One region of the Delftia sp. PX-1 genome, then DNA from elsewhere that is predicted to be linked to it. Evidence: predicted binding sites of a transcription regulator. Region 1 holds the regulator's gene; the other holds the start of a gene.
What was found. The regulator NrdR, encoded in region 1, represses ribonucleotide reductase genes. The targets are predictions, from matches to a motif close to CACNANATNTNGTG.

Region 1 (4,226 bases):
TGGAGTGTTCCGCCGTTCGCCTGGGCAGCCCTTGGCCTCAAGGGAATTTCAAGTTCACAGGACTGCCATGTTTCAACGCACCAATACCGTCGAGAAGGTCGACGCCGAAGTCTTTGCCGCCATCCAGGCCGAGAACCTGCGTCAACAAGAACATATCGAGCTGATCGCCAGCGAGAACTACTGCTCGCCCGCCGTGATGGAAGCCCAGGGCTCCCAGCTCACCAACAAGTACGCCGAAGGCTACCCGGGCAAGCGCTACTACGGCGGCTGCGAGAACGTCGATGTGGTCGAGCAGCTTGCCATCGACCGTGTCAAGAAGCTGTTCGGCGCCGAAGCCGCCAACGTTCAGCCCAACTCCGGCTCCCAGGCCAACCAGGCCGTGCTGATGGCCTTTGCCAAGCCCGGCGACACCATCATGGGCATGAGCCTGGCCGAAGGCGGCCACCTGACGCACGGCATGCCGCTGAACATGTCGGGCAAGTGGTTCAACGTAGTCTCCTACGGCCTGAACGCCGAAGAAGCCATCGACTACGACAAGATGGAAGCGCTGGCGCGCGAGCACAAGCCCCGCATCATCGTGGCCGGCGCATCGGCCTACGCCCTGGCCATCGACTTCGAGCGCTTCGCCAAGATCGCAAAGGAAGTCGGCGCCATCTTCTGGGTGGACATGGCCCACTACGCCGGCCTGATCGCCGCGGGCGTGTACCCCAACCCCGTGCCCCACGCCGACGTGGTCACCACCACCACGCACAAGAGCCTGCGCGGCCCGCGCGGCGGCGTGATCCTGATGAAGGCCGAGCATGAGAAGGCCATCAACAGCGCCATCTTCCCCGGCCTGCAAGGCGGCCCGCTGATGCACGTCATCGCCGGCAAGGCCGTGGCCTTCAAGGAAGCACTGTCTCCCGAGTTCAAGGCCTACCAGGAGCAGGTCGTGAAGAATGCCAAGGTCGTCGCCGAAACGCTGACGGCCCGCGGCCTGCGCATCGTCTCCGGCCGCACGGAAAGCCACGTCATGCTGGTGGACCTGCGCGCCAAGGGCATCACCGGCAAGGCGGCAGAAGCCGCACTGGGTGCCGCCCACATGACGATCAACAAGAACTCCATCCCCAACGACCCCGAAAAGCCGATGGTCACCAGCGGCATCCGCGTGGGCACGCCCGCCATGACCACGCGCGGCTTCAAGGAAGAGGAAGCCCGCCTGACGGCCAACCTGCTGGCCGACGTGCTGGAGAACCCCAGCGACGAAGCCAACCTGGCCCGCGTGCGCGCCCAGGTGGCCGAGCTGACGGCCCGCTTCCCGGTCTACGGCGCCTGATTTGAGCGCATAGAGGCCTGCCATGAAGTGCCCGTTCTGCAGCCACCCGGACACCCAGGTCGTGGAGACCCGTGAGGCCGAGGATGGGGGCTTCATCCGCCGCCGCCGCCAATGCGGCGGCTGCGACAAGCGCTTCACCACCTATGAGCGGCCCGAGGTCAGCTTCCCCGCCATCGTCAAGAAGGACGGGCGGCGCATCGAGTACGAGCGCGCCAAGCTGCTGGGTTCGTTCAAGATTGCGCTGCGCAAGCGTCCCGTGAGCACGGAGCAGATCGATGCCGCCATCGAGCGCATCGAGGAACGGCTGCGCAACCTGGGCGAGCGCGAAGTGCTCTCCAGCCGCCTGGGCGAGATGGTGATGCGCGAGCTCAAGCTGCTCGACAAGGTCGGCTACATCCGCTACGCCAGCGTCTACCGCAGCTTCGAGGACGTGGACGACTTCAAGAACGTCATGGATGAAGTCCGCAATCCCGGCTGATCAGGCCGGCAGGACACAAGAAAGCCGCCCTTGGGCGGCTTTCTCTTTGGCGTCCTGGCAGCGCTTTCAGGGCGCCGCGGCAGGAATCGGCGCCAGGCCTGAATCGACGTCGCCGCACTGGGCGCGGTGGCGCAGGGCGTGGTCCATCACCACCAGGGCCAGCAACGCTTCGGCGATGGGCGCGGCGCGGATGCCCACGCAGGGGTCATGGCGACCCTTGGTGATGACTTCGGTGCTCTGGCCCTGGGTGTCGATGGACTCGCGCGGCGTGATGATGGAGCTGGTGGGCTTGATGGCGATGCGCACCTCCAGATCCTGGCCCGTGCTGATGCCGCCCACGATGCCACCGGCGTTGTTGCTGCGAAAACCTTCAGGACTCAGCGAGTCGCCGTGCGTGGTGCCGCGCTGGACCACGCTGTCGAAGCCCGCGCCGATCTCCACGGCCTTGACGGCGTTCAGGCCCATCATGGCGTAGGCGACGTCGGCATCGAGGCGGTCATACAGCGGCTGGCCCAGGCCCACCGGCATGCCACTGGCCTGCACGCGCAGCGCGGCGCCGCAGGAGTCGCCCGACTTGCGCAGCGCATCCATGTATTCCTCGTAGCGGGACACATCGGCCACCGGCGCAAAGAAGGGATTGTTGCGCACATGCTCCCAGCTCTCGAAGGGCAGCGACAGCTCGCCCACCTGGGTCATGCAGGCGCGGAACTCGGTGCCGAATTTTTCCTTGAGCCACTTCTTGGCCACGGCGCCGGCCGCCACCGTGGGCGCCGTCAGCCGTGCGGAGGAGCGGCCGCCGCCGCGCGGATCACGGATGCCGTACTTCTGGAAGTAGGCGTAGTCGGCATGGCCGGGACGAAAGCTTTGCGCAATGTTGGAGTAGTCCTTGCTGCGCTGGTCGGTATTGCGGATCAGCAAAGCGATCGGCGTGCCCGTGGTACGGCCTTCGTAGACGCCCGAGAGGATTTCCACCGCGTCCGGCTCGTTGCGCTGCGTCACGAACTTGCTGGTGCCGGGGCGGCGGCGGTCCAGGTCGTGCTGGATGTCCGCCTCGCTCAGTGCCATGCCAGGCGGGCAACCGTCGATGACGCAGCCGATGGCCGGGCCATGCGATTCGCCGAAGTTGGTGACAGTGAATAGGGTTCCGAAGGTGTTGCCGCTCATAGGCCGATGATTATGCCCGGGTCGCCCCCAGGCGCCGCTCCCGCTGCAGCGGTGCATTGCGCAGGCAGCCATCTCCCGCAAAGAAACAATAAAACTATCAAATTACAAATATTGATAGCTAGAATTACAGAACATTGTTCTTCAACCGCCTGCGGACCATCCCTCAGGCACCAGCCGCAACTTGCGGGAGATTCGTGAAATGCAGACCTCTTCCGGCTCAACGCAACGCCAGGATCGCAGCGATCCTGCGAGCAGCACTCCACCGCCCTCACCCATCCTTCAACAGGATGCCGGTGACCAGAATCTTCACCCCACCCTGATGACCATGCTGCTGGTCTCAGCCAGGCCCGATGATTTCAGAACCCGCAACCGGCTTGCCCAGGCCAAGCAGTACATGCGGGCCCGGCTGGATGACCCCGAGCTCAAGCCCCTGCAGGTGGCCCAGGGCCTGGGCATGTCGCTGCGCAGCCTGGCGCGCCTGTTCGCCACCGAGGGACTGACTCCCAGCCGCTGGCTCTGGAACGAGCGCCTGGCCCAGGCCCACCTGCTGCTGCAGGCCGACAATGCGCGGCGCGTGACCGATGTGGCGATGGCCTGCGGCTTCACCAGTTTCTCGCACTTCAGCCGCGTCTTCAGGCAGGCCTATGCCGTGCCGCCCAGCGCCTTGCTCAAGCCCCGGCGCAGCAGCGTGCATTGAACGGGCTTGCGCCCGGCCGTAAAAAACCAAGGCCTGCGCCGCGTTCTGCGGTCGCAGGCCTTGCTGCATGGGCAGGGACGGTCTTGCCGCGACCGGATGATCAGTCCGTGCCCTGGCGCTCGCCTTCGGGCCAGTCGCGGATATAGGCCTTGAGCATGCGGTTCTCGAAGTTCTGGCTGTCCACCACGGCCTTGGCCACGTCGTACAGGCTGATCACGCCCATCAGCATGCGCTTGTCCATCACCGGCATGTAGCGCGCATGGCGGTCCAGCATCATGCGGCGCACCTCGTCCATGTCGGTTTCCATGGTGCAGGTCATGGGAGCGTCGTCCATGGCCGAGCGCACCAGCGTCTCGCCCACGCCGCCGTGCTTGACAAAGCCCTGGATCACTTCGCGGAAGGTCAGCATGCCGACCACGTCGCCGTGCTCCATGACCACGAGGGAGCCTATATCGCGCTCGGACATCACCTGCACCGCGCTGGCCAGGCTTTCGTCCGGCGACACCGTGTAGAGGGTGTTGCCCTTGACGCGCAGGATGTCACTTACTTTCATGCCGTATCTCCAAGATTGT
Region 2 (4,226 bases), 2.9 Mb from region 1:
GCGCGAGGAACGGTCCACTTCCACGTAGCCGCCGCGGGCCTTCTCCAGCAGGTTCAGCGTGTCCAGCGGCAGGATGCCCTGGTCCCACAGCGAGCCCTTGTAGCTGGAGTACTGGCCGCGTTCCCTGGCCAGTTCGGTGGAGGCCCAGTAGGCGTAGTAGCAGATGGCTTCCATCGACTGGTCGGCGAACTCGACGGCCGCGTCGCTGGCGTAGGCGATGCGCATTTCATAGAGCGCATCCTGGAAGCCCATCAGGCCCAGGCCCACGGGGCGATGGCGCAGGTTGGAGTCCTTGGCCTTCTGCACGGCGTAGTAGTTGATGTCGATCACGTTGTCCAGCATGCGCATGGCCGTGGTGATGGTCTTGCGCAGCTTGCCGTGGTCGATGGCGCCGTTGGTGATGTGGCGCGCCAGGTTGACCGAGCCCAGGTTGCAGACGGCGGTCTCGGTGTCGCTGGTGTTCAGCGTGATCTCGGTGCACAGGTTGGACGAGTGCACCACGCCGGCGTGCTGCTGGGGCGAGCGCACGTTGCAGGGGTCCTTGAAGGTGACCCAGGGGTGGCCGGTCTCGAACAGCATGGACAGCATCTTGCGCCACAGGTCCACGGCCGGGATGCGCTTGAACAGCTTGAGTTCGCCGGTGTCGGCCTTGGTTTCGTAGGCCGTGTAGGCGCGCTCGAAGGCTGCGCCGAAGAGGTCGTGCAGGTCGCCGACATCGGAGGGCGAGAACAGGGTCCACTGGCCCTTTTCCATGACGCGCTTCATGAACAGGTCGGGAATCCAGTTCGCCGTGTTCATGTCGTGCGTGCGGCGGCGGTCGTCGCCCGTGTTCTTGCGCAGCTCGAGGAATTCCTCGATGTCCAGGTGCCAGGTCTCCAGGTACGTGCAGACGGCGCCCTTGCGCTTGCCGCCCTGGTTCACGGCCACGGCCGTGTCGTTGACCACCTTGAGGAAGGGCACCACGCCCTGCGACTCGCCGTTCGTGCCCTTGATGCGCGAACCCAGGGCGCGCACGCGCGTCCAGTCGTTGCCCAGGCCACCGGCGAACTTGGACAGCAGGGCGTTTTCCTTGATCGACTCATAGATGCCGTCCAGATCGTCGGGCACCGTGGTCAGGTAGCACGAAGACAGCTGCGAGCGCAGCGTGCCGCTGTTGAACAGCGTGGGCGTGCTGCTCATGAAGTCGAAGGAAGACAGCAGTTCGTAGAACTCGATGGCGCGCGCGTTGCGGTCCTCTTCCTGCAGCGCCAGGCCCATGGCCACGCGCATGAAGAAGGACTGGGGCAGCTCGATGCGCGTCTTGCGCACGTGCAGGAAGTAGCGGTCATACAGGGTCTGCAGGCCCAGGTAGTCGAACTGCTGGTCGCGTTCGGCCTTGAGGGCGGCAGCCAGGCGGGGCAGGTCGTAGTTCAGCAGCTCGGGGTTGAGCAGCTCGTTGTCCACGCCCTTCTGGATGAAGCCGGGGAAGTAGGCGGCGTAGGCCGACTGGATGTCGGCAGGCTGCACGTCATGGCCCATGACCTCGCGCACGATGGTGTGCAGCAGCAGGCGGGCGGTGACGTAGGTGTAGTCGGGGTCCTTTTCGATCAGCGTGCGCGCGGCCAGGATGGAGGCCTTGAAGACTTCTTCGATCGGCACGCCGTCGTACAGGTTGCGCAGCGTCTCGGCAACGATGGGCGCGGCCTGGATGTCGGCATTGAGGTTGCGGCAGGAGGCCTCGATCAGGGCCAGCAGGCGGGCCTGGTCCAGAGGAACGCGCTGGCCGTTGTCGGTCACATGCAGCACGGGGGCGGGCGCGGCCGCAGCGGCGGCAGCGGCCTCGGCGGCCTTCTTCTGCTCGGCACGCTCCTGGTTGCGGCGGTCGCGGTACAGCACGTAGGCGCGCGCCACGTCGTGGTGGCCGCCGCGCATCAGGCCCAGCTCGACCTGGTCCTGCACGTCTTCAATATGGAAGGTGCCGCCGCCCGGACGCGAGCGCAGCAGGGCGCGCACCACGGCCTGGGTGAGCTCGTCCACGGTCTCGCGCACGCTGGCGGAGGCAGCGCCCTGGGCGCCGCGCACGGCCAGGAAGGCCTTGGTCAGCGCGACGGCGATCTTTTGCGGGGTGAAGGGCACCACGTCGCCGCTGCGGCGGATGATCTGGTAGCCGTCCTGCACGGACAGGTGATGGGCGGAGGAAGGATTGGCAGCATCACCGTGCGCAGCGGGAGCCAAAGAATTCAGTGCTTCTTGCATGAGTTTCCTCAACGGGTGTTTGTGGATAGAACGGACGCGGACCTGCACTGGGGGCAGGCTTGCTGGGATATGGAATCGATGGCCGGATGTGCACACCGTTTTCACAGGGTGTGCACAGCTTGTGAACACTAGATATGGTGTCCGGCGTGCTCTCAGGCACTACCTGTAGTGTATCGCCGTCTCATGTACACGGGGTACTCACGGCCGGAAAACCGCTGTTTGCGCTGCGCCAAAACAGTGCCCAGCATGCAAGCCCATAGCAGCAGATCACCGCTGCGCGGTGGCTGGCGGGCGATGGCCTGTCGCAAGCCGCTACAGCCTTGCCGCTGCGCCGGTCGGACCGCCGAAAGCCCCATGAACAGTGGGGCTGCGACACATGCGTGAATTTGTAAAAAAAGATCAGGCCGGCCCGGCGTGCGCCTGCGCGCCACATGGGTTGCTTTCTGGATTGACAGCGCACTTTTCCTGGGCCTGTGGACAAGCCGGCCTGCGTGCAAGGCCTGGCGCAGTCCGGCAGGAGGGTGTGTGCTTACGTGGAGGGCTGGCCGGCGCGGGGCGGCAGCTGCCAGTTCGCCGTGGCCTGGTGACGGGACAGCAGCCCGCGCAGCCGGGGCCAGTCGAAGCCGGGGCCGGGATCGCGTTTGCGGCCGGGCGCAATGTGCTCATGGCCTGCGAGATGGGCGACGGGGTAGCGTGCGGCGATGGCTTCGCACAGGTTCTCCAGGGCCGCATATTGCGCCGGCTCGAACGGCAGTCCCTCCAGGCCCTCCAGCTCTATGCCGATGGAGTCGTCGTTGCAGCGGTCCTTGCCGCGCCAGCTGGAGGCGCCCGCATGCCAGGCGCGCGCGTCACAGTCCACAAATTGCCAGACCTCGCCCAGGCGCGTGACGAAGAAATGGGCCGACACCTCCAGGCCGCGTATGCCCTGGTAGTAAGGATGGGCGTCCCAGTCGAGCTGGTTGGTGAACAGTTGCTGGACCGCCCCCGTGCCGTACTCGCCGGGGGGCAGGCTGATGGAGTGCACGACGACCAGATCGACCAGGGCCTGGGCCGGGCGCTCGCCGAAGTTGGGCGAGGGCAGGTGGCGTGCCTGTTGCAGCCAGCCGCCTTGCCAGGTCCAGGCCGGGCCCATGGTCGTGGTGGCTGGTGCCTGCGGATCAGGCTTCGCCATGGCCGCCTCCGTCCGCCTCGGCGCTGGCGTCGCCAGGCAGGGCGATGTTCAGCCGGTCGATGCGGTAGCGGATCTGGCGCAGGCTCAGCCCCAGGCGTGCGGCCGTGGCCGTGCGGTTGAAGCCGTTTTCCTGCAGCGCCTGCACCAGGATGCCGCGCTCGCGCTCGTCCAGCCAGGCCTGCAGGTCGCGGGGCAGCTCCATGTCGGCAGGCTCCGGCGGCGGTGCGGCGCCGTCGTGCGCCTGGGTCTGCGCCGATGCGGGTGGAGCCGGCGGAGTGCCGCAGGGCAGCTGCATCTCGGGGTCTATGCGCAGCGGCCCTTCCTCGCCCAGCGTGATGGCGCGGTGCAGCAGGTTCTCCAGTTCACGCACATTGCCGGGCAGGGGCAGGCGGGCGATCTGCTCCAGGGAACGCTCGTCGATCTCGGGCATGGGCAGGCCCGACTCCTGCGACAGCCGTGCCAGCAATGCACGGCACAGCGCGGGCAGGTCTTCGCGGCGCTCGCGCAGCGGCGGAAGAAGTACTTCGATGACGTTGAGGCGGTAGTACAGGTCCTGGCGAAAACGTCCTGCCTGCACGTCGGCGGCCAGGTCGCGGTGGGTGGCGCTGACGATGCGCACGTCGGCCGCTTCCTCCTGCGCCGAGCCCAGGGGGCGCACGCGGCGTTCCTGGATGGCGCGCAGCAGCTTGGCCTGCATGGGCAGCGGCAGGTCGCCGATTTCGTCGAGGAACAGGGTGCCGCCGCGTGCCGCCTGGAAATAGCCGTCGCGGTCCTGGGTGGCTCCGGTATAGGAGCCCTTGCGGGCGCCGAAGAACTCGGC

Region 2: the regulator NrdR is predicted to act here: its motif matches at 2,362-2,375, upstream of ACN20X_RS07365 (ribonucleoside-diphosphate reductase subunit alpha).

What each region holds. Positions count from the first base shown of each region.
Region 1 covers NZ_CP184763.1:5,075,120-5,079,345, forward strand. Annotated here, with positions in the region: ZMP/ZTP riboswitch at 1-33, shown strand, start outside; gene glyA (serine hydroxymethyltransferase) at 68-1,315, shown strand; gene nrdR (transcriptional regulator NrdR) at 1,338-1,793, shown strand; gene aroC (chorismate synthase) at 1,860-2,957, opposite strand; gene ACN20X_RS23260 (helix-turn-helix domain-containing protein) at 3,277-3,654, shown strand; gene ACN20X_RS23265 (CBS domain-containing protein) at 3,755-4,207, opposite strand.
Region 2 covers NZ_CP184763.1:1,603,047-1,607,272, forward strand. Annotated here, with positions in the region: gene ACN20X_RS07365 (ribonucleoside-diphosphate reductase subunit alpha) at 1-2,235, opposite strand, end outside; gene ampD (1,6-anhydro-N-acetylmuramyl-L-alanine amidase AmpD) at 2,765-3,406, opposite strand; gene ACN20X_RS07375 (sigma-54-dependent transcriptional regulator) at 3,393-4,226, opposite strand, start outside.